3 regions of the Neobacillus sp. OS1-32 genome follow, and region 2 is predicted to be linked to each of the others. Evidence: riboswitches for the same ligand, from Rfam matches in the RefSeq annotation. Region 2 holds a riboswitch; each other region holds the start of a gene.
What was found. Region 2 has a riboswitch for S-adenosylmethionine ahead of RCG24_RS20340 (methionine ABC transporter ATP-binding protein). Riboswitches for the same ligand answer to the same signal wherever they lie in the genome.
Positions count from the first base shown of each region.

Region 1: linked by a shared signal. The riboswitch ahead of RCG24_RS04535 (hypothetical protein) and the one ahead of RCG24_RS20340 (methionine ABC transporter ATP-binding protein) in region 2 are both predicted to bind S-adenosylmethionine.
Region 3: linked by a shared signal. The riboswitch ahead of RCG24_RS10760 (homoserine dehydrogenase) and the one ahead of RCG24_RS20340 (methionine ABC transporter ATP-binding protein) in region 2 are both predicted to bind S-adenosylmethionine.

Region 1 covers NZ_CP133263.1:855,044-866,106, forward strand. Annotated here, with positions in the region: gene guaC (GMP reductase) at 1-846, opposite strand, end outside; gene arcC (carbamate kinase) at 1,271-2,230, opposite strand; gene arcD (arginine-ornithine antiporter) at 2,243-3,658, opposite strand; gene argF (ornithine carbamoyltransferase) at 3,866-4,867, opposite strand; gene arcA (arginine deiminase) at 4,895-6,127, opposite strand; gene RCG24_RS04520 (DUF2062 domain-containing protein) at 6,625-7,188, shown strand; gene RCG24_RS04525 (YoaK family protein) at 7,220-7,975, opposite strand; gene RCG24_RS04530 (BC1872 family protein) at 8,566-8,889, shown strand; SAM riboswitch class I at 8,940-9,046, shown strand; gene RCG24_RS04535 (hypothetical protein) at 9,117-9,440, shown strand; gene RCG24_RS04540 (MFS transporter) at 9,689-10,909, shown strand; gene RCG24_RS04545 (helix-turn-helix domain-containing protein) at 10,967-11,063, opposite strand, start outside.
Region 2 covers NZ_CP133263.1:4,163,128-4,174,190, reverse strand. Annotated here, with positions in the region: gene RCG24_RS20385 (hypothetical protein) at 1-285, shown strand, start outside; gene RCG24_RS20380 (hypothetical protein) at 564-935, opposite strand; gene sufB (Fe-S cluster assembly protein SufB) at 1,314-2,711, opposite strand; gene sufU (Fe-S cluster assembly sulfur transfer protein SufU) at 2,882-3,319, opposite strand; gene RCG24_RS20365 (cysteine desulfurase) at 3,309-4,538, opposite strand; gene sufD (Fe-S cluster assembly protein SufD) at 4,538-5,848, opposite strand; gene sufC (Fe-S cluster assembly ATPase SufC) at 5,872-6,657, opposite strand; gene RCG24_RS20350 (MetQ/NlpA family ABC transporter substrate-binding protein) at 7,113-7,961, opposite strand; gene RCG24_RS20345 (methionine ABC transporter permease) at 8,042-8,707, opposite strand; gene RCG24_RS20340 (methionine ABC transporter ATP-binding protein) at 8,700-9,725, opposite strand; SAM riboswitch class I at 9,887-9,989, opposite strand; gene RCG24_RS20335 (O-acetylhomoserine aminocarboxypropyltransferase/cysteine synthase family protein) at 10,117-11,063, opposite strand, start outside.
Region 3 covers NZ_CP133263.1:2,109,058-2,120,120, forward strand. Annotated here, with positions in the region: gene RCG24_RS10725 (YfhJ family protein) at 1-148, opposite strand, end outside; gene RCG24_RS10730 (small, acid-soluble spore protein K) at 284-460, shown strand; gene RCG24_RS10735 (YfhH family protein) at 523-846, opposite strand; gene recX (recombination regulator RecX) at 954-1,769, opposite strand; gene RCG24_RS10745 (YfhE family protein) at 1,913-2,047, shown strand; gene RCG24_RS10750 (YfhD family protein) at 2,166-2,348, shown strand; gene RCG24_RS10755 (DoxX family protein) at 2,390-2,890, opposite strand; gene RCG24_RS10760 (homoserine dehydrogenase) at 3,181-4,419, opposite strand; SAM riboswitch class I at 4,477-4,587, opposite strand; gene argH (argininosuccinate lyase) at 4,784-6,160, opposite strand; gene RCG24_RS10770 (argininosuccinate synthase) at 6,401-7,612, opposite strand; gene argF (ornithine carbamoyltransferase) at 7,693-8,646, opposite strand; gene carB (carbamoyl-phosphate synthase (glutamine-hydrolyzing) large subunit) at 8,630-11,063, opposite strand, start outside.

The DNA.
Region 1 (11,063 bases), 1.0 Mb from region 2:
TAAACGACCTTTGTATTCCACATACATTTTCTTGCCTTCGACATTTCGGCGCTCACCTTTTTGAAATTCCGAAGCAGAACCAAAGTATTCTTTATAGATTTTTCCATCTTTTTCATACGTTTCACCGGGTGATTCTTCATGCCCGGCGAATAATGAGCCAATCATCACCATCGAAGCTCCGAAGCGAACCGATTTGGCAATATCTCCATGTGTTCGGATTCCGCCGTCAGCAATCACAGGCTTGCTGGCAGCCTTCGCGCACCATCTTAGGGCTGCTAATTGCCAACCGCCGGTACCAAAGCCGGTTTTGATTTTCGTGATACAAACTTTTCCTGGGCCAATTCCGACTTTTGTGGCATCTGCTCCGGCATTTTCTAATTCCCGGACTGCTTCTGGGGTGCCGACGTTTCCGGCTATAACAAAACTGTCTGGCAGGTATTTCTTAATATGCTGAATCATTTCGAGGACAGAATTGGAATGTCCATGGGCAATATCGATCGTAATGTATTCCGGCACCAGATTTTCTTTCGCCAGCTGCTGAATGAACTGAAATTCGTCTTCTTTTACACCGACACTGATGGAGGCAATTAACCCCCGTGATTGCATATCTTTGACAAAATCAAGCCGTTTTTCCGGCTGAAAACGATGCATGATATAAAAATAACCATTTTCCGCTAAAAAAGCAGCTATTTTTTCATCGATGATCGTTTGCATATTTGCCGGAACAACCGGCAATTTAAATGTATGCTTACCAAAGGTTACACTGGTATCACATTCTGAGCGACTTTTAACCACGCATTTTGCGGGAATTAGTTGAATATCTTCGTAATCAAATACTGTATCCATATATTACACCCCTAAACACGAATAATGAAACAAATTTTAATAAAAAACGTTCGTACATTTGATAATGTACAATATTTTAACGGATATGTCAAAATTATTTTTTGAAAAAAGTCAGATATATCTGCAACTTTTCGGCGGGGCGTGTTATTTGGAAGATATCCACAAAATGGATTTGGATATTTGCAAAAAAATTACGATAACTTCAATTTTTGGCCAGGGGTGCATTTAGAAATATATCAGCAAAATTGAAGCGGATATCGGCAAAAAATTAAATATATCTGCAATTTTGGGGGAGATATCGGCAAAAAACAAATAGAACTGCAATTTTTGCACAAAATGTTTTGGAATAGAGGTAGGAAGGGGGAATGGCTAAAAAAGTTACCCAAGGAAAGAAATAGCCTCATCCTTGGGTAACTAATGTTTTCTACGCTAAAACCGGCTCCTTCTGAGCGACGATCGTACCTGTTTTTCCGCTTACTGCCTCGTAAGCGTGGTCAAGAGATGTAATAATCGCTTGTCGTTCCTTCTTCGATTCAGCAAATTGTACGGCTGCTTGAACCTTCGGTAGCATGCTTCCAGGAGCAAATTGTCCCTCGTCTATATATTGTTTCGCCTTGCTGACAGAAAGATTCGTTAGATTTTCCTGATTAGGTTTACCAAAATTAATCGCCACATTTTCCACAGCTGTTAAGATTAAAAGGACATCGGCATCGACTAATTCTGCCAATTTTTCCGAGGCAAAGTCTTTATCAATAACCGCTTCGACACCAATAAGCTTGTTATTGTCTTTAGAGACAGGGATCCCGCCGCCGCCGCTGGCAACGACAATATTGTCACTCTCGATCAGATCGATAATGGCCTTCTTTTCAATGATATCCACCGGTTTAGGGGATGGCACGACCCGGCGATAACCGCGTCCGGCATCTTCCTTCATTTTATACCCTTTCGTTTGAACTAAATGATCTGCTTCGTCTTTTGTATAAAAAGAACCGATTGGTTTAGTTGGATTTTGGAAGGCTGGATCATTGGCATCCACTTGAACCTGGGTCACTAACGTTACGACATTCTTGTCAATTCCATTTTCATGAAATACTTCATAAAGGGCATTTTGCAGCCAATAGCCAATCATCCCCTGACTCATCGCACCACAAGTATCGAGCGGCATTGCCGGAAGCTTGTCACTTTGATTCATTTGCTGCTGCAGGACAATATTTCCTACCTGCGGTCCATTTCCGTGAGCAATGATCAGTTTATGTCCTTCTTGAATTAATTTTACCAACTGTTTTGCTGTATTTAAGCAGGCCTGCTTTTGGTCATCGGCAGTGGCACCATTACCAGTTTGGATGGCATTCCCGCCAAGTGCTACAACAATTTTTTTTGCCATTTATTTGTCCTCCTAAGTCGTGATTTGTCCTGTTGCTAACATAATAATGGCGACAAGTGCTAGAATGATGAATATAATCGCCCAGACAAGCTCAAAGGTTTTAAATGTCTTCTGGCCATTTTCCTTTTGGGCGTATCGAAAGACAAAAATACCGATTGCGTACAACAATGAAGTTAACACTAAATAGCTTAGTCCTGCCGCATATAACAGCCAGATTCCATAGATGGATGCAATGATGCCGATTACCATTTGCCCGGTATTTTTTTGCTGGCTGCTGTATTTTACTTGATAGAGCGCAGAGAAAAGATATGGCACTAGTATCGCTGAACTGGCTAATGAATAGGCAAATTGGTATGGTTTATCGGATATTAACAAGGTAAGCAAGAAAATTTGTACTAATACATTGGTAATAATTAATGAATTGACCGGAGCTTTATTTTTATTTTCTTTGGCAAAATACTTTGGTAAAATGCGATCCTTTGCCGCGACATAAGGAAGCTCCGCAGCCAATAATGTCCATCCTAATAATGCTCCCAATAGGGAAACGATTAACCCTAAATTTACGATTGCGGCTCCCCAAGGGCCGACAACGTCTTTTAATACATAAGCCATGGAAGGGCTCTTTAATTTTGCCAGCTCTGCCTGTGACATAATTCCATAGGATAACAGGGAAATCAATACGTATATAACCAAGGTAGAAAGCAGCCCAATGACCGTTGCTTTTCCGACATCTTTCATATTCTGGGCCCGGCTGGAAAGAACAACTGCCCCCTCAATTCCGATGAATACCCAGAGGGTTACTAACATGGTACTCTTCGTCTGACTCAACACATCGGATAGATTAAAGGCATTTTTACCCCAAAAATCATGAGTGAATGTATCGAGATTAAAGGCAAAGATCGTTATGATGATAAAAAGGATAATTGGAACAAGCTTGCCAATGGTTACCACCAGATTCACCAGTGCTGCCGACTGAACCCCTTGTAAAATCAAAAAATGCATGAGCCAAAGGATGATTGACGCGCCGATAATCGAAGCAATATTTCCTCCGGTAAATACTGGTATGAAATAGCCAATCCCACTAAATAATAACGTCAAAAACGCAATATTGCCGAGCCATGCCGATAACCAATAACCCCAAGCTGAGTTGAACCCCCAATAATTTCCGAAACCTGCTTTGGCATAGCTAAAGACACCACCCTCCAAATCAGGCCGTTTATTAGTTAAATTTTGAAATGATAAGCCTAAGGTGATCATTCCGATCCCGGTGATGATCCAGCCAAGAATGACCGCTCCGGCACTGGCCCCCGAGGCCATATCAGAAGCGATATTAAACGCTCCGCCGCCGATCATTGAACCAATAACCAGGGCAATCAGCGAAACCAATCCAAGTTTTTTTTCATTTTCTGCCAAAGTTTCCACCTTCATTTCTTAAAAGAAGTTAAGCTGCCATCCGTGGTGCCTGTCCTTCTTTTAGCTAATAGGAAGTATAAAATGGTTCCGAATTTTATACTTCCTATGTCGCATAAATTCAACTCCGCCTCATGAACCGTCCTTAAGGAATCGCCAGTCAGCGAGTTTTCATTTATTGTGACGATTTGAAGGTGCCTGACACCATGGAGAATAGTCAGCGTTTTAAGATAGCGTAGCCGCCATTACAGCTTTGATGGTATGCATTCTGTTCTCTGCTTCATCAAACACGACGCTATTTTTCGAACGGAATACTTCATCGGTGACTTCCATTGCATCCAGACCAAATTTTTGGTGAATATCTCGACCTACTTCGGTTTCCAGGTCATGGAAGGCCGGAAGACAATGCATGAATAATGTATGTTCTTTACCAGTCTTAGCCATCATTTGTTTATTAACTTGGTACTTCTTAAGTAAGTTAATCCGCTCTTCGAATTTATCTTCTTCACCCATGGAAACCCAAACATCGGTATAAATGACGTCAACGTCCTTGACCCCGTCTTCAATACTATCCGTAATCGTAATTTTCGCTCCGGTGTCTTTCGCCACACCTTGTGCATATTCGACTAATTCCCCAGCAGGATGCAATTCCTTCGGGGCAACGGCACGGAAGTCCATTCCCATTTTCGCTGAGCCAATCATTAAGGAGTTCCCCATGTTATTTCTGGCGTCGCCGATATAAGCAAATTTAATGCCTTTTAAATATCCGAGCTTTTCTTTTATGGTCATAAAATCAGCTAAAATTTGTGTTGGATGGAATAGATCGGTTAAACCATTCCATACCGGAACCCCGGAATATTTCGCCAAATCCTCAACGGTTTCATGTTTAAAACCGCGAAACTCAATTCCATCAAACATTCTGCCTAAAACGATGGCGGTATCGCGATTGGATTCTTTTTTTCCAAATTGGATATCGCCTTTACCTAGGTATTCTGGATGAGCTCCTAAGTCGATACAAGCAACCGTGAAGGCACAGCGGGTACGGGTTGATGGTTTTTCAAACAACAGGGCAATATTTTTCCCTTTTAACATTTTGTGGGGAACGCCTGCATACTTTAAACGCTTGAATTCAATTGCTTGATTAATGAGAAATTCGATTTCCTCTGGAGTATAATCTTTTAATGTTAAAAAATGTCTGCCTCTTAAGTTAACTGCCATTTTTATGATCCTCCCAAATATGTGATTGCAAGCTGATTAAAGATCTTCACGATATAACGGCATGCTCATACAGCGCGGACCGCCGCGACCGCGGGCTAACTCACTGCTTTGAACCTCGATCACTTCGATACCGTACGAACGCAATAATTCATTGGAAACATAGTTACGGTCATAAGTCACCACAACTCCCGGAGAAATCGCAAGTGTGTTACTTCCGTTGTTCCATTGCTCACGTGCGGAAGCGATGTGATCCCCGCCGCCACAAGGAATGAGGGTGACTTCTTTTAAGTTCAAAACCTCTTGTAACGCTTCAACGATATTGGAACGTTGAGAAATGTTTACCTCTTCGGCACTGTCTCCTCTTTCCAAGATAAAAATATTCATTTCGCCGCCAGGGCCTTGAATTCCCGGATGCACGGTGAACTTATCGTGATCGACCATGGTAAAGACGGTATCTAAATGCATGAATGCCCTTGATTTCGGGATTTCAACTGCCATGACTTTTTGGTAATTGCTGTTTCCTCTAAATAAATTGATCGCTATTTTTTCAATCGCCTGGGCAGTTGTTCTGGCACTGATTCCGATAGCCACGGTGTCATGGCTAATGACTAATTCATCGCCGCCTTCGATCGAATAGGCACCGTCACGGTTAAACCAGAGCGGAATATCGTGTTGGGCAAATCGTGGATGATATTTGATAATATACTGCAAGAATAACGATTCGCGTTTTCGCGCTGAGCGATTCATCCGGTTGACCGACACGCCATTTCCAATAACGGCCGCCGGGTCTCTGGTAAAATAAAGGTTTGGTAATGGATAAAGGTAAAATGGGTCGAAATCCTCAAGCATTTCATGGAGGTGTTTCTTCCCTGTACTGGTTAATTCGTTTTTACGAATTCCATGCATTAATGTAGAAATTAACTGATCTTTTGGAAGACTGGTTAAGTATTCCTTTACCATTTCATAGGAGCGGGTCTCCACTAAGTTGCTTTCACGCATAAAATCTTCAATAAGATTCATCCTGACATCGTCATTGATCAACGCTTCTGTCGCCAATGTATCTAAATATACGACCTCCACACCTCTGTTGCGAAGCGTTGTTGCAAAATAATCATGCTCTTTTTGAATCGCCGGTAAGAAAGGAATATCATCAAATAATAATACTTCCAAAAATTCCGGTGTTAAGTTTTCCAACTCTTTGCCGGGTCGTTTCAGCAGAACTGTTTTTAGTTCTCCGATTTCCGATGTAACATTTAATGGATATTTCAATACGTTCAACTCCTTGTACATAATAGAGAATTTCTATGTTAGATCATGTTCAAGATTTTCTTTTCAAAAATATAGTTCCTTTTTACACACCACCACCCCTAAACTGAAAATTAATTTCTTTTGTATTATTAAAAAGTGGTGTGCAGTTTATTCTCATTCGCTTTTTCCAAAAAAAGTTATTTGATGTCATTCAAGCGGGTAATTTTAATTTATAGAAGAAAGAATCAGGGAATTCAAAGGGAAATGATACTCCTAGGAGGTATGGTCACTAGTAGCAGATTTGATTAAGTGATCAAAGAAAGGGGTGTAAGAAAATTTCTTTTCGGTTTTACGATTTCACCCATTTCTTTCCAGAAAGCAGACTGGTCATAAAACTAGTTTTCAGAAAAAAAATATAATATAATTTGTCTGTAGAACAATCGGATTTTATCGATGATGAATTAGCCTAATTTTAAATTTTCTCAATTTACTTTGTTTTCACCTGGGGGTTGACTTGTATGAACATTAAACAGAAAAAATATCACGTGTTTCAACGTTTCGGACGGGCTTTTAAGTTCAACTTCATTAAACTGCTTCGTTCGCCAGGTGGTGCAAATAAAGTTGCCTTAGGCTTTGCTCTGGGGTTTGGATTAGAAATGTTGGTTATATCATCCGCTTCGCTTATTTATATTATATTTTTCCCACTTGTCCGCTTGTCCAGAGCTTCATTGTCGGCATCCATCATTGGAAATGTGATTGGCAAATTAACATTTCTTCCGGTCATTTTACTGCCTTTCGCCAGAAAACTAGGGAAAGTTATTTTTCCACTGGAACTATCCCCTGGTCATCATACCGCTTTTTCTGTTCAACAATTGCTGCACGGTGATTTCCACAGTTTAGTCGGATTACTTCACGGTGGCATCCATGCTCTAGTTGGAATGACGATTTTTGGGATTGTCCTCGGTGTGATTTCTTATTTTATCATCCATTATCTTTATGAGAAAGAACTGGCAAACCGGTTAAAGCGCAGACGTCATAAACGAGAGATTAACTTAAATCGACAAGTGTCAGGAACCTTGTGAAAGAATCACCAGGTTCCTGACACCTTTTTCTTCAACTTTTATTGAGTAGGGTTTTTGGGTTTGTATTTAAGATGAGCATCGTGCACAGTAAAATAGCTGAGGCGAACCAAATGGCTTTTGTCCCAAAGTGAAGGGTAAACAGGCTGCCGATGAAAGCACCACCAAGAAAGGCCAGAATGATAATGCTGAAATCGATGAATTTGAGCATTCCCTGGCGATCATGGAGGATAATAGCCGTATAGGCGGCTTCTGCCGCTGATCGTAAATTACCAGTAACCATCGCCGAATTATAAGGCCATCTCACCAGCGTGCGAAAGGATGAAATTTGCACCGATGAAACAAAGGCAATCGTTAATGTTACCACGGTATTTGGTATCTCGGCCGGCCAGGTTCCGACAAATAAAAGGACAATACTTTCCAACAACAGCACTGTCCTAGCAGGAAATGGAAACGTTCGGGTGATATTTGGATGTTTTAATCCTTCTGCAACGACCACTCCGATGACAAACGCAAAAATCGGGGGAATATGCTTTAATCCTTGAGCCCAATGTCCTTGTGCGGTTACCACACCTAATAAGACGAGGTTGCCGGTCTGGGATGTAGCAAACACTCCATCCCGACTAACATACGTGTAAGCATCAAGATATCCCCCAATTAAAGCTAATAATACCCCCAAACCAATGGATTCCGCTGTAATTTGCGGAAGCTTCACCTTCCTGATATTTACTGTTCTTCTCACATAGGGTATCGCGATATTTAGTTTAGACTGATCATGAGTCTTTTCCATGGATCTCTCCCTAAACAAACTGTTAGCAAAAATTACAATCTTTATTTTTCCCGGAGTGACCTTATTTTATTAATGAGCTAATAAGGTCTTTTTTTGTGTAGTCCAGTATATTTGCAGCCTTTCACTAACTTTTGAGTTCCCACACGGAAGGGGACGTACGGACCAAAATAAGGGAATGCTGGCGGATAACCGAAAAGCAAAGGGACAATATGGTAGATGGTATGCCCCAATTGAACACTATGAGGATGAATCGGTTGATTCCACGGTCCAAACATCGGCGGAGGGTAACCTAAGTACATGGGGCCATTTGTTCCGGTAATAATCGTATGCATCCTATCACCAACTACGTTTTTCACATTGTACGTTCTAGTGAACGAAAAGAGCATGGTTTTTTGTAGAACCGCTAGATCCGTCATCGAATTACTCTGTTAAAAGCCAGTGATTAGTTAGAACTTTCTAGTTTTAAAAGCCTTTGTTTAAGTTTTAAAAAAATTTTTAATGAAAGGCTGGTAATCAATTTTTCGTTGTTATATAATTGTATTAATTTATAAAACGTGTTATATAACAAATTTTAAGAAGGAGCAGAAAATATGGTTAAAACAGACTCAATTGCGCGAAGAATTATGGGCTGGAAATTAAATCGCTGGGATCGCTGGTACGACTATGAAAAGGGGATTTTCATACAAGATACTGAATTCCAACCGGAGCAAAACCTTAACCATGCGTTGCAAATTGTGGATCGTTTGGAACAGTTGGGTTATACCTATACGGTTAAAGGGACTTCAAGGGTTTGCTTTAATGAAATTTGCGCAACTGGAGAAAACTTAGCCCAAGCGATCACCAATGCTGCCTATACCATCATCGAACATCATTCCATTCCTGACACGACAAGAATGTGGCAGAAATTATGCTAAAATTGTAATAGATATATTGGGATAATTGTAGTACAATAATAATAATTAAATAGTTATCTAGAGTGGCTGAGAGAACTGGCTCAATGACGTCACAGCAACCTGCAGAACGTAAGGTGCTCCCACCAGCAAAGCAATAGACTGCTTTGGATGATAAAACGGCTTTTACCCCCTTTTGGATCCAATGCAGAAGGGGGTTTTATTTTTTAAAACGGAAGGGGAAAGCGAACGTGAATATTAACGGCTATGCAAGGACCTTAAAGGCGCGGGATTTGAATGTCGAAAAATTTCTGTTGTATGTTGCCGAATGTATTGAGCGGCAGCTAAAGGAATGGGATCAACAGTATGAGGTACTGGTCATGAAACTGCAAGACTATCAACTGATTGTAAAATATGGGGAGCGGGATTATAGTGTAAAACTGTCGGAGGAGGAGGCTTTCTTACTGCAGAAAACGAGCCCATACCGTCTCGACCAAGAGATTTGGAAGGGCTTAGAAAAGCAAGGTCTGGAAATTAAAAAGGGTTTTGGCAATTATATTGAGGCGGTTTTATAGCAGAACAATGTGAAAGATCCATTTTTTAAAAGTTTTGTATTGTCATAGTGTTGTCGAAGTGCTAAGATAATAAAGAAAATTTTCCTTTAATTCTGGTCCAGAGAGGCCAAAAAGGGCGAAAGTAATGATCGTATATATGAAACTGTATGTATGAATGCCCTTTTGTTCTATCGGATCAAAGGGCATTTTATTTTTGCCCGAATTCTTTAAATCATAGTCCTGAGAGGCTTGGAAGGAGACTGACAAAAGTGGATTATCAGAAAAAAACTGTTGTAGCATCAGTAGCAGGGTTAACGTTAGAGGGTATGGACATCATGTTTATTTCCTTTGCGATGTCGATGATCATTGCGGAATTTCATTTGGACATGGCAACGGGCGGTCTAATTTCTTCAATTACGAACTTAGGGATGCTGTTTGGAGGAATTATCTTCGGAATCTTAGCTGATAAATTTGGCAGGGTAAAGGTGTTCACGTATACCGTTTTATTATTTGCCATCGGTACAGCGTTAACCGGATTAGCAACAAATGTAGAGCAAGTTTATATTTTTCGGTTTATTGCCGGCTTGGGAGCGGGCGGCGAATATGGAATCGGGATGACATTGGTTGCCGAAGCATGGCCAAAGAATAAGCAGGGACGGGCCTCTTCTTATGTAAGTATCGGTGCCCAATTCGGGGTGATTCTCGCGGCTCTTTTAAGTGCCATCCTTTTACCGCTATGGGGCTGGAGAGGATTATTCTTCGTCGGAATTGTTCCGGTTATATTCGCCTTCTTTGTCCGGAAAAATTTAAATGAATCACCTGAATGGCTGGCAGCTCAAAGAGAAAAACAGCATGTGAAAAAGCAAGGTAGTGTCAAGGAGTTATTTTCCAGCCCAAGAATAGCCTTTACGACCGTCGCCTTAGCGGTGATGGCCACGGTGCAAATTGCCGGCTATAACGGCTTAATGATCTGGCTGCCGTCGATCCTCCAGAAATCACAAGGACTTTCGGTTTCAGGTTCGGCCCTTTGGACGATTAGTACGGCTGTTGGGATGATTGCCGGGATGTTAACATTCGGACAAATTATCGACCGACTGGGAATGAAGAAAGCATTCGGTATCTTCCTTTTTGCTTCAGCCGGGGCGGTATACTTGTACTCCTTTGCGACTGGAGCAGCCGGGGTGTTAATTGGCGGAGCGGTCGTCGGATTTTTCTCGAACGGAATGTTTGCCGGCTACGGTGCTTTAATCAGTCATTATTATCCAGTCGAAGTTCGCAGCACCGCGACCAACAGTATTTTCAACTTTGGCCGGGCATTGGGTGGACTATCACCAATTCTGGTAGGATTCATCTTACAACATGCTAACGTTACCGTCGCCATGACCTACCTCGCTATCCTATACTGCATCTCCTTTATCGCCATGCTAAGTCTGGGAAAAGGGGAAGTCGAGGAGAAGAAGCCTATTAAAACATTAACAGAAGCGATATAAAAGAATCGCTACCAGGCACCATGTGATTTTTCACTTGGTGCCTTCCTCTTTTTATATTTAAAAATGATTAACTCGATATATTTTCCTCGGCCTTCCTTTAGAGGTAGGGGCTTCTTCACCAATGATATCGGCAATGCCATTCTCGACTAACCCT
Region 2 (11,063 bases):
TATTTTTACGGTTTATCAATATTTTACCTCGGAATTACTATTATGAATTTATTATTGTTAGTTACGTTCAAATATTTACCTGTAGATTGGTGTTTAAGTTTTTTTTCAAAATTAACAAATGAATACATCGCTGCGGTTCTTATTTCTTTATATTTGGTAATAATACTGTACTTTTTGATTGAAATAAAAAGCTTTATTTATAATTTATTTCAAATTTTTACGACTAATGCGGCGGAATCCTCGATTCAATATTTGGTTAATGATGAAAAAGAAAAAAATGAATAATTCCAAAAATGCAGCCATTAAAGGATGCATTTTATTTTCATATAAACATTGGACTAAGAGTAACATCCTTAGGTTTTTTGATAAGTTTCTGGACTCACTTATTCGATAAATAAAAAGATCAGCTACTTTTTCAAAAGCAGCCTAAATAATCGGAGGTTTACATATTTTGCTTTATATCCTGACATCTTTCCAAAAAAACTCATGTAAGCATCACGCAGAAAAATTCTTCTCCCGCCATCGGTACACAAAAGCATTTCACAAATGAAAATGAGGGGGGACTATCCTAATTCCTTTAACAACAAATCCTTCAATTTATTTTCAACATTAGTTTTGCTTTTGATTTGTTCAAACTTGGATTCGTACTTGTCCAGTAGTTCATTGGTCAATCGAACATTAATAATTTGGATAGAATGTTTCCTTAAGTTCTCTTTCATTCTTTCATCTCGTTCTTTCCGCAATTGCTGAACTTTCTTCATCTTTGCCCAAACCAATGCTCGAATAAATTCCTCCAGCTTCATCTTTGCATTCTCAGCAGCTAAAACCAATTGTACCTTTACTTCCTTATCAAACGAAAGGGTTAGCCAATTCTGTGGTTCTTCCTCTGATTGTGGTTTAATCAGTTCATTTAGCTCATTAAAGGTTTGAATCATTTGGTTTGGTATACAAAGTCGGCATAACCCTTGCTGATATAGGTAATACAAAGCAGGAAATTTTTTGAAAAAAGGTAGAACTTTTCTATATTGTTCGAAAAAAGAGCAGCTATATATGTAATAGCTACTAAAAAATTGGAGAGTCGTTTGCAGTTAATCATAGCAAAAAATCAATTGAATTAAGACAACCGAATTGAGACTTACAATCTTTCTGCCTTACTTATCTCGAAATTACCGAAAAAATAGAAGAAGACGAACTTCAAAAGTCCGCCTCCTACACTAAACGTAAAATCTGAATCGGCACGAAATCGGCACGACTACTTTTTATTAGGTTATTGAATTGCTCTCAAACATTGATACACCAAGGTTTGTAGAGGATTAACCTATACTACCTTCCATTTCGAACTTGATTAATCGGTTCATTTCAACGGCGTATTCCATTGGTAGTTCTTTTGTAAATGGTTCGATGAAGCCCATGACGATCATTTCTGTTGCTTCCTGCTCAGAGATGCCGCGGCTCATCAAGTAGAAGAGCTGCTCTTCGGAAACTTTGGAAACCTTCGCTTCGTGTTCAAGTGAAATATTGTTGTTTAGTACTTCATTGTATGGGATCGTATCAGAAGTTGATTTATTATCCATAATCAGCGTATCGCACTCAATGTTAGCACGAGCACCGTCAGCTTTACGGCCAAAGTGCACCAAGCCGCGATAGTTGGTTTTACCACCATGCTTGGAAATTGACTTCGAAACAATCGTCGAAGAAGTATTTGGCGCCAAATGAATCATTTTTGAACCCGTATCCTGAACTTGGCCTTTGCCGGCAATTGCAATCGATAATGTCATGCCGCGGGCGCCTTCACCCTTCAGGATGACAGCCGGATATTTCATCGTTAATTTGGAGCCAATGTTACCGTCAACCCATTCCATTGTGGCATTTTCTTCACAGACCGTACGCTTCGTAACCAGGTTGTAAACATTGTTGGCCCAGTTTTGAATCGTTGTATAACGGCAGTAGCCGCCTTTTTTAACGATAATTTCAACAACGGCACTGTGAAGCGAATTGGTTGTATAGACCGGGGCGGTACAGCCTTCAACATAGTGGACACTGGCGCCTTCATCAACAATGATCAAGGTTCTTTCGAATTGTCCCATGTTTTCCGAGTTGATCCGGAAATAGGCTTGTAATGGCGTATCAACCTTTACACCTGGTGGAACATAAATGAACGAACCGCCAGACCAAACCGCCGAGTTTAATGCCGCAAATTTATTATCTGTTGGAGGGATTACCTTTGCCCAGTGTTCACGGAAGATATCTTCGTTTTCTCTTAAAGCGGAATCGGTATCTTTAAAGACGATTCCTAAGGCTTCAAGGTCTTCCTTCATGTTATGGTAAACCACTTCAGACTCATATTGGGCCGATACACCGGCAAGATACTTCTGTTCTGCCTCCGGAATTCCCAGTTTATCGAAAGTGGCCTTGATTTCAGCTGGGACCTCATCCCATGATTTCTCGGACTTCTCGGACGGTTTTACATAATATGTGATTTCGTCAAAGTTTAACCCACTTAAATCTCCGCCCCACATCGGCATTGGCTTGCTGTAGAAGATATCCAGTGATTTCAAGCGGAAGTCCAGCATCCACTGTGGCTCACCCTTCATCTTGGAGATTTCTTCAACAATTTCTCGGGTCAAGCCACGTTTTGACCGGAATATGGAAACGTCTTTATCGGCAAAACCGTATTTATAATCACCGATTTCAGGCATCTTTTTTGCCATTGTCGTATTCCTCCTTCTTAGAAAAGCGGAAGCGCCTTGGTAAGGGGCGACAAGCAAAGATGCGCCGACATGAAGGTTGTTCTTTAACCTTCCTGTCGGATTGGCTTATGACCTCGAGCCCCCTAGGCGCTGGAGCTAGACATCATCCCAATCTCCACCGCTTCGTCGTTTTATTCTTTTTCCCCTTCAGTTAACCCTCTTTCCATCGCCTTCCACGCTAAAGTTGCGCATTTAATCCGGGCGGGAAATTTGGAAACACCGTGAAGTGCTTCAATATCACCTAAATCCATGTCTTCATCTATTTCTTTGCCTTGCATCATATCAGAAAAAATCTTCGATAATCTCAAGGCATCCTCTACTTTTTTCCCTTTAATCGCCTCCGTCATCATCGAGGCGGATGACATCGAGATGGAACAGCCTTCCCCCTCAAAGCGGCAATCCTCAACAATTCCATCTTCCACTTTAAAGGTTAATTGAATCCGGTCGCCGCAGGTCGGGTTATTCATATTTATCGTATGGCTGCCATCTTCTAAAATGCCACGGTTTCGCGGCTTTTTATAATGATCCATGATCACTCTTCGGTATAAGGCGTCTAAATTAGAAGACATCGCTGAAATACTCCTTTGCTTTGACAAGGCCTTCGCTCAGTCTGTCAATATCTTCTTCTGTATTATACAAATAAAAGCTGGCACGTGCCGTTGCTGTAACGTTCAACCATCTCATTAATGGTTGGGCACAATGATGTCCGGCACGAACCGCAATTCCTTCTGCATCCAATACGGTTGCCACATCATGCGGGTGGACGTCGGTCAGATTAAATGTTACCAGTCCGCCACGCTTTGCAGCATCATGCGGGCCGTAAATTGTAATCCCCTCGACAGAAGACAGTTTATCCAGTGCGTAAGCGGCAAGTTTATGGTCATGCTCAGCAATTTGCTCTAACCCAACTTCATTCAAAAAGTCAATCGCAGCGCCAAGACCGATAGCACCGGCAATAATTGGTGTGCCCCCTTCGAATTTCCATGGAAGCTCTTTCCAAGTTGATTCGTATAAATGGACGAAATCAATCATTTCTCCGCCAAATTCGATTGGCTCCATGTTCTCGAGCAAATGCTTTTTACCGTAAAGAACACCGATCCCGGTTGGACCACACATTTTATGACCGGAGAAAGCGAAAAAGTCACAATCTAAATCCTGGACATCGACCAGCATATGCGGGGCACTTTGGGCACCGTCAACGACGATAACGGCATTATGTTCGTGAGCAATTTTAGCGATTTCCTTAATTGGATTGATCGTCCCTAGAACGTTTGACACCTGGGTTACCGAAACCAATTTTGTGTTGTCCGTAATCGCCTCCCGAACGTCTTCCAGAGAAAGAGTACCATCCTCCTGGAGCGGAATATATTTTAACCTGGCACCGGTTCTTTTTGCCACCTGCTGCCATGGGATGATATTACTATGATGCTCCATATGGGTAATAACAATTTCATCACCTTGTTTTAAATTTGCGGCAGCGTAGCTTGCCGCTACGGTATTCAGTGATGTAGTGGTGCCCCTGGTAAAAATAACTTCCTCGAGTGATTTGGCATTAATAAACTTACGAACCTTTTCCCGTGCTCCTTCATATGCATCTGTTGCCTTTGTTCCTAATGTATGCACCCCGCGATGGACATTGGAATTGTATTCGCGGTAGTATTGATTAACCGCCTCAATGACCTGAATCGGCTTTTGTGACGTCGCAGAGCTGTCTAGATAAACCAGCGGGTGGTCATTAACTTCTTGATCTAGAATCGGAAACTGACGGCGAATATCCTGGATATTCATTATTTTACTTTCCTTTCGATAACTTCAGATAATTGTTTTTTCACTTTTTCAATTGGCAATTGCGTTACAACCGGTGCAAGGAAGCCATGAATGACTAAACGCTCTGCTTCGGTCTGTGGAATCCCGCGGCTCATCAGGTAATAAAGCTGTACCGGATCTACCCGTCCGACTGAAGCGGCGTGCCCGGCCATGACATCATCCTCATCGATTAACAAAATGGGATTGGCATCACCGCGTGCTTTTTCGCTGAGCATCAGCACCCGGGAGGTTTGCTCGGCATCTGCTTTGGAGGCACCGTGTTCAATTTTACCAATACCGTTAAAAATCGTAGTTGCACTATCTTTTACCACGCCATGGTTTAAAATATTTCCTTGGGTATGTTTTCCGAAATGAACAACCTTCGTCGTGAAGTTTTGCGTTTGCTCTCCACGGCCAACGACAACCATTTTCGCATCCCCAATAGAACCGTCACCAAGTAAGTTCGTGGTGTTCTCAAAAATGGTATTTCCTTCGTTCATTGACCCCAGGGCCCAATCAATCTCAGAATCTCTGCCGGCGACTCCGCGACGGTTCACATATGCGGTCATTCCTTTTGCCAAATGATCAACAGCACCGTATTGAACTCGAGCATTTGTATTGACAACAAGTTCCGTTAAAATATTGGCCAAAGTATCGGATTCTTCCACTGTGGAAATATAGTTTTCAACGTATGTTAAAGAACTATTATCATCTGCTACCACGATAACATGGTTAAACAAGTTGGCTTCTTTGTCATCATGAACAAATACAGCCTGAATCGGTTCAGTGATCTCCACATTTTTCGGTACATAAACGAAAACACCGCCGTTAACAAGTGCCGCATGAAGCGCTGTCAATTTGTGTTCATCTGCATTGATTGCCTGCGTCATATAATATTTTTTTAGCAGATCGCCATGCTCCCTCGCAGCGGTAAAAATGTCGGTGAAAATAACGCCTTTATTTTTCAATTCGTCCGACAGTGTTAGAAACGCAGGTGTCTGATTGCGCTGAATATAAAGATTATGTTTACTGGTCTCTATATCTACTAATGCTTTTACTTCTTCCGGAAGGTCAGCAAGAGATGAATAGGCCTGACTTTTCACTGTATGCTGGCGAAATTGGGTAAAATTCCATTTTTCAATTTTTGTTTTTTCCGTTTTTGGCATGGGCAGCTGTTCAAATTGCTCCAAGGCCTTTAGACGAAGCGCCGCAAACCAGGCAGGCTCGTTCATAGCACTAGAAAAAGTACTGACGAAAGCCTTATCGAATGGTAATTTTATTTCAGTTGTCATGTTAATCCTCCTAACCCTAAGACTTAAGCTTCTTGCTCAACTGTTTCATCTTCAATGCCAAGTTCTTTTTTAATCCAGTCGTAACCTTCCGCTTCTAAACGTTGCGCAAGTTCAGGACCGCCATTTTTAACAATCCGGCCATCCATCATCACATGGACATAGTCAGGAGTAATATAATTTAACAAACGTTGATAGTGAGTGATAATCAAGCAACCAAAGTCATCACTGCGCATTTGATTGACACCTTTTGAGACAACCTTTAAAGCATCGATGTCAAGTCCGGAGTCAATTTCATCCAAAATGGCAATTTTAGGTTGAAGCATCATTAACTGCAGAATTTCATTGCGTTTTTTCTCTCCACCGGAGAAGCCTTCATTTAAATAACGCTGTGCCATATCTAAATCCATCTCAAGAAATTCCATTTGCTTATCCATTTGACGAATAAATTTCATTAATGAAATTTCATTTCCTTCGCCACGGCGGGCATTGATCGCCGAACGTAAGAAATCAGCATTTGTCACACCATTAATTTCACTTGGGTATTGCATTGCTAAAAACAACCCGGCACGGGCGCGCTCATCTACTTCCATTTCCAAAACATTTTGACCGTCTAAGGTGATGCTGCCGCTTGTTACTTCATATTTTGGATGGCCCATGATCGCCGATGATAGTGTGGATTTACCAGTTCCATTCGGGCCCATGATCGCGTGAATTTCGCCACCTTTTATTTCAAGGTTTACACCTTTTAAAATTTCTTTTCCTTCAATGGCAACATGAAGGTCCTTAATGATTAAAGTTGATCCAGCCATATCTATACCTCCGAAAATTTTGTATCTCACAGACCGTAGAGATCTGTTCCCTTTATTCTCACTTTATTCTCATTACAATCTTATAACATATGAAAACTATTATCAACTAATAAGCAGAAATAACTATTCCTATTTTCAATGGACTAATCATAAATGAGAATGAAATAAGTTTTTACGAAAAATACAGATAAAAATATATGTAAAACTTAATCCGCTTTAAATGATACTCCTTTTTTGGCTCAATTTCCAACGCTTGATAATATCTATTTTTTTCCAAAAAATCCAGATTCATGTATATATAAACACTCGCCGACGGGCAAGCCCGTTAGGACGGTTCACGAGGCGTAGTTGAATTTATGCAACTTAAGAAAGCGTAAAATTCAGAAAAAATTAAATACCTTCTTATTAGCCAAAAAAGGCCAGTGGAGTGCCACTGACCTTCTTTAATACTATTTTTATTTTGAAATAGGAACGACAGCACCTTTGTATTTATTCAGGATAAAGTCTTGAATTTCTTTTGATTGTAATGCCTCGACTAGCGCTTTGATCGCCGGTTTGTTTTCATCGCCTTTACGAACGGCAATAATATTAACATATGGTGAATTCTTATCTTCGATGGCAATCGCATCTTTTAATGGATTTAAACCAGCATCAATCGCATAGTTTGAGTTGATTAAGACCGCATCGCCTTCACCCGTTTTATAGATTTGCGGCAGAAGCTTCGGTTCATAGTTGGCATCAAATTTTAGATGCTTGGGATTGTCCGTGACATCTTTTATATCAGCAGTTGTCTTATCGATTCCTGCTTTTAACTTAATAAGTCCTTCATTTTCAAGCAGTGATAACAAACGACCATGGTCAGAAACGGAGTTACTCATAATTAAATGAGCTCCATTAGGAAGATCGCTTAACTTTTTGTATTTCTTAGAATAGATCCCGATTGGCTCAATATGAATGCCGCCGGCGTTTACGAAGTCATAGCCAAATTCTTTAATTTGTGCGTTTAAGTAAGGAATGTGCTGAAAGTAGTTCGCATCCAGTTCTTTAGATTCAAGGGCTTTGTTTGGTAAAACATAGTCAGTAAATGTCTTAATCTCAAGATCGATTCCCTTTTTCTTGAGGATCGGCTTTGCCTGTTCCAAAATTTCAGCATGGGGAACTGGTGATGCACCGACGACTAATTTTGTCGTTTTTGCTTGATCTCCGCCGTTTCCGTTGCTTTCCGATTTTTGTTTTGATGTACCGCAAGCTGCCAATGCCAGTACAAGTGCTAATGCTAAAAGTGCTCCAAGCCATTTTTTCATTTTGTATATCCCCTTTTAAGTAATTTGAAAACCCCGCCTTATGGACTGTTCAATTGGATCACCATCGGGCAAGACTTTATTTAACGTTTATCAATTTTTGCTGTGATTGTATCGCCAATAAATTGAATCACAAAGACAATCAGTAAAATAATGACAGTTGCGACAACCGTGACATCATTTTGATTTCGCTGATAACCGTAATTATAAGCGAGATTTCCTAAGCCACCGGCACCAATCGCCCCCGCCATGGCCGTATAACCAACGAGGGCAATGGCCGTTACAGTAATTCCAGAAACAAGTGCTGGCAGCGATTCGGGAAGCAGCACCTTCCAAATAATCGTCCATGTTGACGCTCCCATTGATTTCGCCGCCTCGATTACACCTTTATCAATTTCCCTGAGGCCGATTTCCACCATTCTTGCATAAAACGGTGCCGCTCCGACAATCAATGCCGGCAATGCTGCTGTTTCACCTATCATCGTCCCAAGTAAAAAAACGGTAAATGGGATCAACAAGACAATAAGGATAATAAACGGGATAGATCGAAAAATATTCACAATCGCGCCGATCACCGTGTTAATCAGTTTATTTTCCCACATATTATCTTTTCCGGTGAGAAACAGCAGCATACCAAGAATAATTCCCAAAACAAATGTAACAAGAACGGAAATCCCGGTCATAAATAAGGTTTGATTGGTTGCCTCCCACATGATTTGCCAGTCAACATTCGGGAAATACTTAGCCATTTGAAACCACCTCCACGCCTACCTGCTGGGAACGAATAAAGTCAACAGCTTTATTCACTTCTTGTTCGTTCCCATCGATATGAACGAATAATGTTCCATAGGAGCCTTTTTGGGTTTGCGAGATTTTCCCTTGCAAAATATTGACATTGACATGGAAACGGCGAATCAAATTGGTAATCAATGGCTGTTCAGCGGAATCGCCGATAAAGGTTAACTGGATAATTTGTCCGGAATCATAGCATTTAAGCAGGTGTTCAGCGATTTCTTTTGTTTCTTCGGGTTCGGACACTTGCTGGACAAACCGTTTGGTGATGGGCTGCTGCGGGTTTTTAAACACATCCAACACAGAACCTATTTCAACGATTTTGCCGTTTTCCATTACCGCTACCCGGTGACAAATTTTTCGAATGACATGCATTTCATGAGTGATTAACACAATCGTTAAGCCAAGCCGTTTATTAATATCGACTAATAAGTCCAAAATCGAATCGGTTGTTTCCGGGTCAAGGGCGGAAGTTGCTTCATCACAAAGCAATACCTTTGGATTATTGGCAAGCGCTCTGGCAATTCCGACACGCTGCTTCTGGCCGCCGCTCAACTGTGATGGATAGGCATTCTCCCTGCCCTCCAAGTCCACCAGCCTGATCAATTCTGCCACCCGTTTTTTCCTTTCCGGCCCTTTTATGCCGGCAATCTCGAGCGGAAAGGCGATATTTTCACTGACCGTTCGGGACCATAATAAATTGAAGTGTTGAAAAATCATGCTGATTTCCTGACGGGCTTTGCGAAGTTCGCTGCCCCTAATCTTTGAAATATCCCGTCCGGCGACGGTAATGGTTCCTTCTGTGGGAAGTTCCAGTCCATTCAGCATCCGGATTAACGTGCTTTTTCCGGCGCCGCTATAACCAATAACACCAAAGATTTCTCCGTCGTTAATTTCCAAATTGACATCATCAACGGCAGTTAATTGTCCTTCCTTGAAAGGAAAAATCTTTCGGACATTTTTGATTGAAATCATCAAATCACCCGCTTCTTATCCTAATATATAGGGTTTGATTTTTTGAATGGAAAGATTCTTTTTCTTTAAGGTCAAATCGTGAAAGTCATCACGCCGTTACAAGCCTATTCATAGAAAAAGCCTTTCCGCACAGGCAGAAAGGCACAACTAATCAAACCTTTCTCCCATCTTTCAAAGCAACTGCTTTGTGTGAATTGGCACCATTTCAATAATGACGGTTGCCGGGCTTCATCGGGCACATCCCTCCACCTCTCTTGATAAGAGATAACAAATCCTATATTCATTATTCAAGCAGCACATTATGTAAGTGCGCTTCTATAAAGTACAAATGAAATCGTACCACGGATAAAAAGAGGTGTCAATTAATTTCTCTCACATCTGCCCGAAACATTCAGACATTTGTTTTTAAGGAAGTCAAGCCGGTTGCCGCGGCAATGGCATCTTCGAGATCTTCGATGAGATCATCGACATTTTCGATCCCAATTGACAGGCGGATTAAATCCTCCGAAACGCCGGCTGCCTTTAATCCTTCTGCGTCCAGCTGCTGGTGAGTCGTGCTGGCCGGATGGATGATCAAACTCTTAGCATCCCCAACGTTTGCTACATGGGCCCAGATTTTGATCGAATTAATTAAGGTTGCCCCGGCCTGTTTGCCGCCTTTAATGCCGAAAACAACCATTGAGCCTGCCCCTTTTGGGAGGTATTTCTGAGCCAGTTGATAATCAGGATGTGACGGATGCCCCGGATAGGAGACCCATTCGACAGCAGGATGGTTCGTTAAATATTCGACCACCTTTTCGGTATTAGCCACATGTTCTTTCATCCGGACATGAAGAGTCTCAAGGCCGAGCACAAATTGAAAGGCATTTTGCGGGCTAAGAGCCGGTCCTAGGTCACGCAACAGTTGAACACGGGCTTTAACGATATAGGCAGCGGCCCCGATGGCCTCGGCATAAACAAGGCCATGATAGCTGTCATCTGGTGTCGTGAAGCCCGGGAACCTCGGTGAATTCCAATCAAACGTACCGCCGTCGACAATAATGCCGCCCGTCGTTGTCCCGTTGCCTAACAGCCATTTTGTCGCAGAGTGGACGACAATATCGGCACCATGCTCGATTGGCCGGCAGAGGTATGGGGTCGCAAACGTATTATCAATGATAAGCGGCACACCAGCCTCGTGGGCAATCTTGGCCACTTTTTCAATATCCAAAATAGTTAAGCTGGGATTTCCGATCGTTTCAGCAAACACCGCTTTTGTTTTTTCCGTGATCGCAGCACGGAAGTTTTCCGGATCTTTCGGATCAACAAATTTCACATCAATGCCGTATTTCGGGAGTG
Region 3 (11,063 bases), 2.1 Mb from region 2:
CACTTCCCATGTATTTCTCTCCTGCCTTTGCATATGATGACTCAAAATCTTCCCATAATAATTCCACCCATGTCCGAGCTTGATAATAGGAAAGATAGTCATTTTTTTCAAGCAGTAATTTTGCCAATCGTTCATGATAATCATTCATTAAAAACACACCCCCGTTGCCAATTTCTATTAACATAAGTACAAAAATTAATGCGAATACTAACCTTACGTGATAAGCAATGCGACCTGAACGCTTTGCTCTTCACGTTTCTCATTCCCTTTTTGGAGGTAAAACATGAGAAATAAACAACGCAAATTCCCCAACCAAAATAATAATAAGCTAGAGGGAGAACCGCGGGCAAAAGCAGAATATGCATCAACAAGAGCGGACGGCAGCATAAATACACATCCACAGGAACGGATGCGGGCCTCAGGCGAACGTGATGACGAATCACCACAAGTTTGGAAATAATTTCAACAGAGCCAGAGAAAAAAGACAAGCCAGAGAGGATCCATTCTCTGGTTTGTCTCAGATTATCTTAGCCATTTTAGCATCGATATTGGCAATGCCTCATCTTTGCCGGAGCCATTAAGACGATATCCCCAGGCAAACACACCATTGATATAATCAATTTTAAAATATTCCCCCGGAGCGCCTTCAATTTCATATATTTCTCCAGGTTCAAACTGTCCAGGGTCTGAAAGATAGGCGCGTGCCATTTGCACTTTTCTTTCCAATACGGCAAACTCATTAACCATCCCCAACTGTTCCGCTTTACGGGCTTTTTCTTGGAGAGTGGCAATTTCCTGCCATAATTCTTGATGCGTCATCTCACTGTAGCGTTTCTCCTGCTGCATTAGCTTCACTCCCGATTATCGCTTTATTTCAAGTATAAGTTTTTTTATTCAATTAATAAAGTGAGACCACTCTGCCTTTAGTCTATACCCATCTTGAAAAAATCATCTCAGTAATCGGCGCTATTTTTTTCTGCCAAAAATTTTTCAATTAACTCGATGGAAAAGCCTTTGCGATATAGGGCTTGTTTCATTTTTTGCTGATATTCAAACCCGCTATATTGTGAATATTTACGGTGTGCCTTTTCGCCCTGGTGCCTGATCGCTTCAAGCTCTGCATCCGTCTCTTCTTTAGGAACCGTTTCTTGTAATGCGATTTGAATCAGTTCAAATGAGTACCCTTTGCGGTAAAGCAGCTGCTCAAGCTTTTGCTTTTGAATTTTTAATGAATCTTTTGAGGGCTTTTTGAAAAACTTCTTCCCCACGTTCACAGCCTTGTCAAGCTGCAGCTCAGGAGGAAATTCTGCCAACGCTTGAATGATTATTTTTTCAGCAATTCCTTTTTCTTTTAACTCCTGCTTAATGATATCTGGTCCTTTGTCAGTTGTATTGACCATCGTTCTCACAAATGCAAAGGCGTATTCCGAATCATTGAGATATTGCTGGCTTTTTAATTTATGAACCACTTCTTGAATAATTGGTTCCTCTATGGCTTTTTTTTGGAGATAATCTCTGATTTCTTTTTCCGAGCGAATTCGTCTTGCCAGAAATTGAACAGCTAAATGGTAGGCTTTGCGAATGTCGTCCTGAAATTGGATTTCCAATAAGGAAAAATCATCAAGCTCCATTCCTTTTTTTAACTGGAATTTAATAAGCACATCACTGTCGACACTAAAGGCAAATTTCTCGCCTTTGCCATCATCCATGAAAATATTATAGCGATCGTGGTTTTTCTGTTGTGTGGTGATTTTAGTAATAATGGCCATATCCGTCACCTCAACAATACTTTACCATATTCTCTCGGCAAAACCTGATTGAAAAAGTAATTTTTCGAAAAATGGTATCATTCCTCGTGATAAAGGAAAAAATAGGGAAATGTAGCAATAAATGATGGAAAGGGATGAGCACAATGGGTGGAAAAAAGAAAAAGGATATGGGAAAAGGTAAATATTCGTTAACCAGTACGCAGGAGGTATTGTATCAGCGTGAGTTTAAAATGGCAGACCGTGCCGGCGGCTTTACCGATCGTAAAACAAAGCTGTAATTGATAATTTTAACAACTTCCTGAAAGTTTTCCCATTCATGAACCCCTTGAGAATGGCAGAAGCTAATAGCGGGACCGTATCGGTTCTAATTAGTCATCAGTGAAAGGGGTTTTCGCAATGGGTCGTTCACGCGGACAAAGAACACGTGATAAAAACAAAGCAACACTTCCACAAGTACCAAAAAACATGAAATCCGACGGAATAGATGTAGAATTCTCCCAAGAACTGGCTGACCAGGCAGACCTTGAAGCACAAGCAAGATCCAATGCTGCTAATCAGCGCGTCAAAAATCGCAAATAAGCAAAAGAAGCAGGGGGTATCCCTGCTTCTAATGAAGTTTATTATCGTTCATTGGTTGCAATTTTCTTGTCTTTAGCTTTTTTGAAGTAGCCTTTAATATATGGAACAGCGAATCGGTCGAGCCCGAAGTAGTAAGCACCGGTACCTGCGAATAAGAGAATCATTGCGATTGTATAAAGAATTGGGTTTGTGCTTGTTGTTCCTGCCAGCATAAAGTTCAGGTTCATGAATGCTCCAGCAAGCAAGGCTGGAATAGTAGCTAAACCAACGATTAAACCAATACCGACTAAAAGTTCTCCCCAAGGAATTAATACATTAAAAATATCAACGTTTGGAATCGCGAACTGTTGTAAAAAGTCTGCATACCATGCTTGCACTGCCGGGTGTTCACCAGTTGCATTGGCAAGCGCCCCTTTGAGGAAGCCTCCTGCGTCAAATCCACCAGTTATTTTTTCAAATCCTGCTGTTATCCACTGATAGCCAAGATAAATCCGTAAAACTGTCCATACAACTGCTGCAATAGGCGTTTTGTACCATTTCATTACAATCATCTCCAAATGATTTTATTTTTGATAATGGTAATCAGCTAGCTGTTTCTTATAGTGAAGGCTTGTGATTTTTATCACTACCTTCGCTACACTTATAATATACCTTGAGGACTATTGAAAAACAACCGTTTTCACATTTTCTTAACATATTAATGTTGGATATTTGATAAAATTGTGAACATTCTCAGTTTGTACTTTACATAGGCTTGTTTGTGGGTATTTATCTGGAAAAAGAAAAAGCATCCTGCCATTTGGATGCTTCCATTTGCTGTGTTTTCGAGTGATTAAATCACTGTTGCTGTGGGTTTATTTAAAATGGGCAATTTTCCATCACCAAGAATCTGAAAATAACAAATCTCCGGTTGCCGAACAGCCAAGCCCTTTAAATCCTCCTTGCCAGCTTCGATGATAAAAATGTTGTCAGTAACCTCATCAAGCCAGGTAATTTCAGGATGTTTCGTTTTTTCAACAAAACCTTGAAGCAACCAGTAGTCTTTTTGTTTCCTCCTCATCCGCCCTCGCCAATCAGCAGTTTTCTTAATATTTTGCCGGCTGTTAAGTTTACTTTGACAAACATAGACCAAATCTTCAATCATCGCACTTGCTGTTGGATACATGCCGGCTCCCGGGCCCTGCAGCGTGATTCTGCCAACAATATCGGAATGCACATTTACCGCATTCTCGACACCTTCCACGTGATAGAAGGGATTCTCGTCGCCCACCAGGATCGGTTTTACAGACGCAATGATCTGTTCGTCTTCCTTGCTTATACTGGCTACATGTTTAAACCGCAGCTTTAATTTTTCTGCTGCCTCTATTAACTCGCTTGTGATCGCAGTTATTCCCTGACGTTCAACCGTCTGCCAATCGGGCTCTTCTCCGAAAGCAATCCTGCTGAGTATCATCGCCTTGTAAAAGGCATCGAAACCCTCAATATCATTAGTGGGATCAGCTTCTGCATAACCTTTTGCTTGAGCCTGGCGCAAACTTTCAGCAAATGACTGCTTTTTTTCACGCATTTCGGACAAAATGAAGTTAGAAGTGCCATTTAAAATTCCCTGAATTTGTGATACACGATTAATGTTTAAGAGCTGCCTAAGGGTTTGAATGACGGGAATTCCTCCGGCCACGGTTGCTTCATAGCCGACAGAAACACCGTTTTCCTTTGCTAGATCAAGTAATTCTTTTCCATGGTGCGCAAACATTTCTTTGTTAGCCGTTATGATGTGGCACCCCTTGCCAATTGCTTGTTTCAAATAAGTAAAGGTGGGTTCCTTGTCGACGATGGCTTCAATTACAACATCAAGCTGGGGCAGCCGAAGAATTTCCTCAAAATTCGTTGTCAGAAGCACACCTTCACGAATATTCCTTTCCTTTTGGATGTTTTTTACAAGTATTGCCGTGACTTCAACCTTTTTCCCGAGAACAGCTGTAAATTCTTGCGCATGAGATTGAATCGTCCGGTAAACCCCTTCACCCACCGTTCCGAATCCTAATATCGCTACCTTAATAACAGACACCATTCCTCACCCCACTTCAAAAATAAAAACCTCTTCGATAAGAAGAGGTCTGGTAATCCTCTCTTATCTTTCAGATCCTTAAGATCTGCAGGAATTAGCACCTTTTCAAGGATCACCTTGAAGGTTGCCGGGCTTCATTGGGCCTAGTCCCTCCGCCGCTCTGGATAAGAGTTTTATATGAACTTTTATAAATTTTCCAATAATTAAAGAAAATATTAGCTCAATCTGCCACCAATGTCAATAGTTTCTTTTTGAAAGAGAAGCAATTGCGGAGTGAATCTTTTAATCGTTTTTTGGAATCTTTGCAGGGTTTCGATTATACTTGCACAAAATCAAACCCGCCAAAATTGAGCGGGTTTGATTTTGTTTATTTATGCAGTTTTTGCTCGGCTAATTGAATTTGCTGCTTCACTTGTTCTGGTGCTGTCCCGCCAAAGCTATTGCGAACGGCGACAACTTGTTCCGGAGCCAGTACCTGATAAATATCCTCTTCAAATAAATCGCTAAATTGCTTATATTCCTCGATGGTTAAATCGAGCAAGAATTTGTTGGACTGAATTGAATAAAGGACAATTTTTCCAATCACCTCATGGGCCTCGCGAAACGGCAGACCTTTGCGAACAAGGTAATCGGCAATATCCGTAGCATTGGAAAAGTCAGTGTTGATCGCCTTGCGCATTACCTCTTTATGGACGGTCATCGTTTCGATCATTGGTGCTAATAGCTTCAGGGAGCCTTCCAGCGTCTCTACCGTATCGAACATACCTTCTTTGTCCTCTTGCAAATCCTTATTATAAGCAAGCGGAAGGCCCTTTAATACAGTGAGTAAACCAATTAAATTGCCATACGTGCGCCCTGTTTTTCCCCGCAAAAGCTCCGGTACGTCCGGATTTTTCTTTTGCGGCATGATGCTCGAACCGGTGCAAAAGGAATCGTCCAGTTCAATAAATTGAAATTCCTGGCTTGACCAAAGGACCATTTCCTCTGACAAGCGTGAAATATGGGTCATAATAATCGAACCAATCGACAAAAATTCTAAAATAAAATCACGGTCGCTGACAGCATCCATACTATTTGGATAAATCGTTTCAAATCCTAATAATTCCGCGACCTTTTCGCGATTAATTGGAAAGGTGGTCCCGGCCAGGGCGCCAGAGCCTAACGGCAGCCAATTAATCCGTTTCAAAGAATCCAGCAATCTTTCCTTATCTCGTTCAAACATCCAAAAATACGCCATTAAGTGATGAGCGAAAGAAACCGGCTGGGCCCGCTGCAAATGGGTATAGCCCGGAATTAGTGTTTCAATATTCTCCTTCGCCTGCTTGATGATCGAGAGTTGGACATCTTCAATCAATTTAATTAATTCAGTTGTTTTGGTCCGCAAATATAGATGCATGTCGGTTGCCACTTGGTCGTTTCGGCTGCGGCCAGTATGAAGCTTGCCCCCCACCGGACCAATTTGTTCAATTAACAGTTTCTCGATATTCATATGAATATCTTCATCCGCAACGAGAAACTCAACCTCTCCGCGGTCAACCCTTTCCTTTATTGCCAGCAGACCTTGTTTGATTGTTTCCGCATCCTTTAGCGGAATAATGCCGCACTCCCCTAACATCTGGACGTGGGCAAGGCTCCCGGCAATATCTTCTTTTGCCAGCTTTTGATCAAACGATATCGAAGCGGTGAATTCTTCTACCAGCTTGTTCGTTTCCTTCGTAAACCGACCGCCCCATAATTTTGACATAGATTGCTCCCCCTAAATGATCAGAAATTCCTGTTAATACTTGATTTCCTTTTGTGAATTGAAAATGATATCTGTAGACTAACTCGATATATCTGCAAGTTTCACAGATTTATCTGCCGTTTTGCCTGATATATCTGCAAGTTTTTCAATATATCTGTAGATTCGCTCATTATATCTGCAATTCTCAAAAGTTAGTACTTAAGCAGATTGCCCCCGAATATGCTTCGGGGGCATCACAGTTTATTTTACCATTGATTCTTTCTTATTTACTTCGGTGAACACCTTTGTTGGTAATCCCCACAATTTGATAAACCCAACAGCTGCATTGTGATCGAAGGCATCACCTTTTGTATAGGTTGCCAGCTCTTCGTTATATAAACTGTGCGGCGATTTCCGGGCAACCACTGTATGGTTTCCTTTAAACAGCTTCACGCGAATGGTGCCTGACACCACTTTTTGTGTTTCTTCGACAAACGCATCAAGGGCAGCTTTTAATGGTGAGTACCAAAGGCCTTCGTAGACAATTTTGGCCATCTGCTGTTCGACCTGGGTTTTAAACTGGGTAACTTCACGCGGCAGAGTCAAAAACTCCAATTCCTTATGAGCATTAATTAAAATAAGGGCTGCCGGGTTTTCGTAAACCTCCCGTGATTTAATTCCTACCAATCTATTTTCGATATGATCAATCCGGCCGACACCGTGCTTGCCGCCAATTAGATTCAATGCCTCAATCAATTGAACAAGCGGTAATGTTTCGCCGTTCAGAGCGACTGGTACGCCTTGTTCAAATTCAATTTCGATATATTCCGGAGTATCCGGGGTTAATTCAATTGGATTGGTCCAATCATAAGCTTCTTCCGGAGCCTCGGCCCATGGATTTTCGAGGACGCCAGCCTCGCAGGCACGGCCCCAAATATTGGCATCAATCGAAAATGGATTATCCAAATCAACCGGAATCGGAATCCCATTCTTCTCGGCATAAGCAATTTCCTCATCACGGGTCATGCCCCATTCACGAACGGGAGCCACCACTTTTAAATCTGGGTTGAGCGCTTGGATCGACACTTCAAAGCGCACCTGATCATTCCCTTTTCCCGTACAGCCGTGGGCCACGGCAACTGCTCCTTCTTTTTCGGCGACATCAACTAGCAATTTTGAAATCAGCGGGCGTGATAGCGCCGAGGACAGTGGATATTTTCCTTCATATAATAAATTCGCTTTTAATGCTGGTAAAATATAGTCCTTAGCGAGCATTTCCTTGGCATCAAGGATATAAGCTTTGATGGCACCGACATTTAAAGCTTTTGTTTTAATTGCCTCTAAATCTTTTCCCTCTCCGACATCAAGTCCCAATGCAATGACATCGTAGCCGTACTTGTCTTGAATCCATTTTACAGAAACGGAAGTATCCAGGCCTCCCGAATATGCCAACACAATCTTCTCTTTAGCCATTTTTATTCCCCTTACTTTCCCTTTTGTATTAAAATTCACTGAATAGAATTATTATACATTATTTTTTATAAAAATAAAGACTATTCTGCAAGTAATAATTTTAAAATTGCCTTTTGGGCGTGAAGCCGGTTTTCTGCTTCATCAAAAACAACTGAATGCGGCCCATCAATGATACCCGTTGTTACTTCTTCACCACGGTGAGCGGGAAGGCAATGCAAAAAGATAAAATCGGCATTGGCCTGTTGGCACAGTTCCTCGTTTACTTGATAGGGGGTAAAAACCTTCAGACGCTTGGCTGCTTCCTCCTCTTGACCCATGCTGGTCCAGACATCGGTTACGACCACATCTGCATTTTTAATTGCTTGGATCGGGTCATTGGTGATCGTGACAGTCGCTCCGCTCAGTTTTCCGGCAGCAATTGCCTTTTCAGTGATTATTCCATTCGGCAAGTATCCGGGAGGGCTGGCAATGTTAATATCCATCCCTACTTTAACGGCACCCTCTATTAAGGAATGGGCCACATTGTTATTGCCGTCACCGATGTAGCAAAGCTTTAAGCCGGCCAGCTTCCCTTTATGTTCGAGGATGGTCAACAAATCTGCCAAAACCTGAGCCGGGTGCTGCAGGTCGGTTAAGCCATTGATGACCGGAATCGTGGCATGTGCTGCCAATTCTTCAACAGATTCATGACTATACGCCCGAATCATGATCCCATCGACATATCTGGAAAGCACTTTGGCCGTGTCGGCAATACTTTCCCCTCTGCCCAACTGGATATCCTTTGAGCTCAAGAATATCGCATGACCGCCAAGCTGCAGCATGCCAACCTCAAAGGACACCCTGGTGCGGGTGGATGATTTTTCAAAAATCATCCCCAGCACCTTTCCAGTTAAATATGGATGCGGAATCCCCTGTTTCTGCTCGGCCTTTAATTGTTGCGCCACTTCCAGCAGATAATGAATTTCTTCAGTGGAAAAATCAGCCAGCTGTAAAAAATCTTTTGACTTCAATTGATATTTAATAGCTTCCGACATGGATTGATCCTCTCTCTCCCCATTTGTAATATTCACTTAGCGTCCTTACATTGATAGCAGCGTTACTGGTTTTGCCCATTTCCATCATTGCTTGCACCGTGTCAAAATGGGTAAATACCGGCACCTTATAGCGAATCGCTTGTTCACGGATGCGAAAGCCAAATTTCATTTTATTACGGCCCTGATTGGGTATATTGATAACCGCCTTTACCGCCTGCTGGCGAAACAGGCTGTCAACATCCTGTTCATTGCGAAGTACCTTTTCAACCTCAACCCCATGCTCTTGAAGGAAAGCAGCCGTGCCCTCTGTTGCGGCAATCTTTAAATTTTTTCCAAGCTCACGGATAATCGGCAGACTTTGCGGTTTTTCCCGGTCGGAAATCGAACATAAGAGATAGTCTGCCCCGCTATTTCCTGTCAAAGCCGGAATGACTTTAGCTAGTGCCTCAAGATAGGTTGCCCCCATTCCCAGCACCTCGCCGGTGGACTTCATTTCCGGACCAAGAACATGGTCGACTCCTTTTAGCTTTCCAGAGGAAAAAACCGGGGCCTTAACGGAAAAATATGACGGTTCCGGCTGCAAGCCCGGGGCATCAGAAAATTTAGTTAACGCATCGCCCAATTGAACGCCAATCGCCCACTCAATCATTGGAATCCCCGTTACTTTACTGATGATTGGCACCGTCCGTGATGAACGTGGATTGACTTCCAGAACGTAAACCTGCTGGTCATAAACGACGAATTGGATGTTCATCATCCCAATAACCGGAGCCGTTTTGGCAATTTTTGAAGCATAGTCTATTAAAGTTGCTTTTATCTCCTGAGACATTGAAATCGGCGGAAACACGGAGATACTGTCGCCGGAGTGGACGCCGGCTTTTTCAATATGCTCAAAGATTCCCGGAATGACAATGCTGTCACCATCACTGATGACATCAATTTCGCATTCCAGTCCCGGTAAATATTTATCAACTAGTAACGGCCACATTTTCTCATTGGCATTTTGATTAAGCTGGTTCATATAATCATGCAGTTCCGTTTCCGAAAAAATCGTGAACATTGCCTGCCCGCCGATGACATAGGACGGTCTCACAAGTACCGGATAGCCTAAATCAGCCGCTGCTGTAAGCAATTCCTCTGCGTGGAAAACGGTTTTTCCTTCGATATGAGGAATATTCAAATCTTCGAGCAGCTGGTAAAATTCCTTTCGGTCTTCGAGACGGTCTACATTTCTCACAGTCGTGCCCAAAATCGGAACGCCTTCTTCTTCAAGATCGTGGGCAAGATTAATCGCGGTTTGCCCGCCGAATTGAATCAGTACACCTTCCACCTGTTCTTTTTCAATCACATGAAGCACATCTTCGACGGTGAGCGGTTCAAAATAAAGCCGGTCGGCGACGGAATAATCGGTACTGACCGTCTCTGGGTTGTTATTGATGATAACCGCCTGATAGCCGTGTTTCTTGAGCGCTTTTGCGGCATGCACCGAGCAATAATCGAATTCGATTCCCTGCCCAATCCGGATTGGCCCGGAGCCAATAACGAGAATCTTTTTCGCATCGGTTGTTTCTACTTCGTCAAAGCCATGATAAGTAGAATAATAGTAAGGGGTGACCGCATCGAATTCTGCCGAACACGTATCGACCATTTTATAGCCGGGTTTGATACCAAGTTCCTGCCACTTAGTTCTTATTTGTTTTTCCGGAATTATAAAGATTTGCGCTAGCAGCTTGTCGGCGATATTCATCTTCTTCGCCCGGATCAGCAGAGATTCAGGAACATTGTCCCAATGGAAGCCTGCCAGTTCTGTTTCTACGGCCACGATGGCGCTAATTTTGTGCAAAAACCAAGGGTCGATCTCGGTTAATTGCTGAACTTTTGTAACCGAAATGCCTCTTCGAAACGCCTCGGCAATAATAAAAAGCCTCTGGTCATTGGCTTGTTCCAGCAATTCCAAAAGGTCTGCTTCTGGCAATGATTGATTCATCCGGCGGCAGAGGCCGTAAACATTCATTTCCATGGAGCGGATCGCCTTATTAAGCGCCCCTTCGAAAGTCCGATCAATCGCCATCACTTCTCCGGTAGCTTTCATTTGGGTTCCGAGCGTTCTGTCGGCTTCTGGAAATTTATCAAACGGAAAGCGCGGCAGTTTGACGACAATATAATCAATAGCCGGTTCAAAGGAGGCAAACGTATTGCCGGTTATCGGGTTCAAAATCTCATCCAAGTGGTAGCCGGCCGCACATTTTGCCGCCATTCGGGCAATTGGATAACCGGTTGCCTTTGAGGCCAGTGCTGATGAACGGCTGACCCTCGGATTGACTTCAATAATATAATATTCATTGGAATTTGGATTTAGCGCGAACTGGATATTGCAGCCGCCTATAATTTCGAGTTCCCGGATTACTTTTATCGAA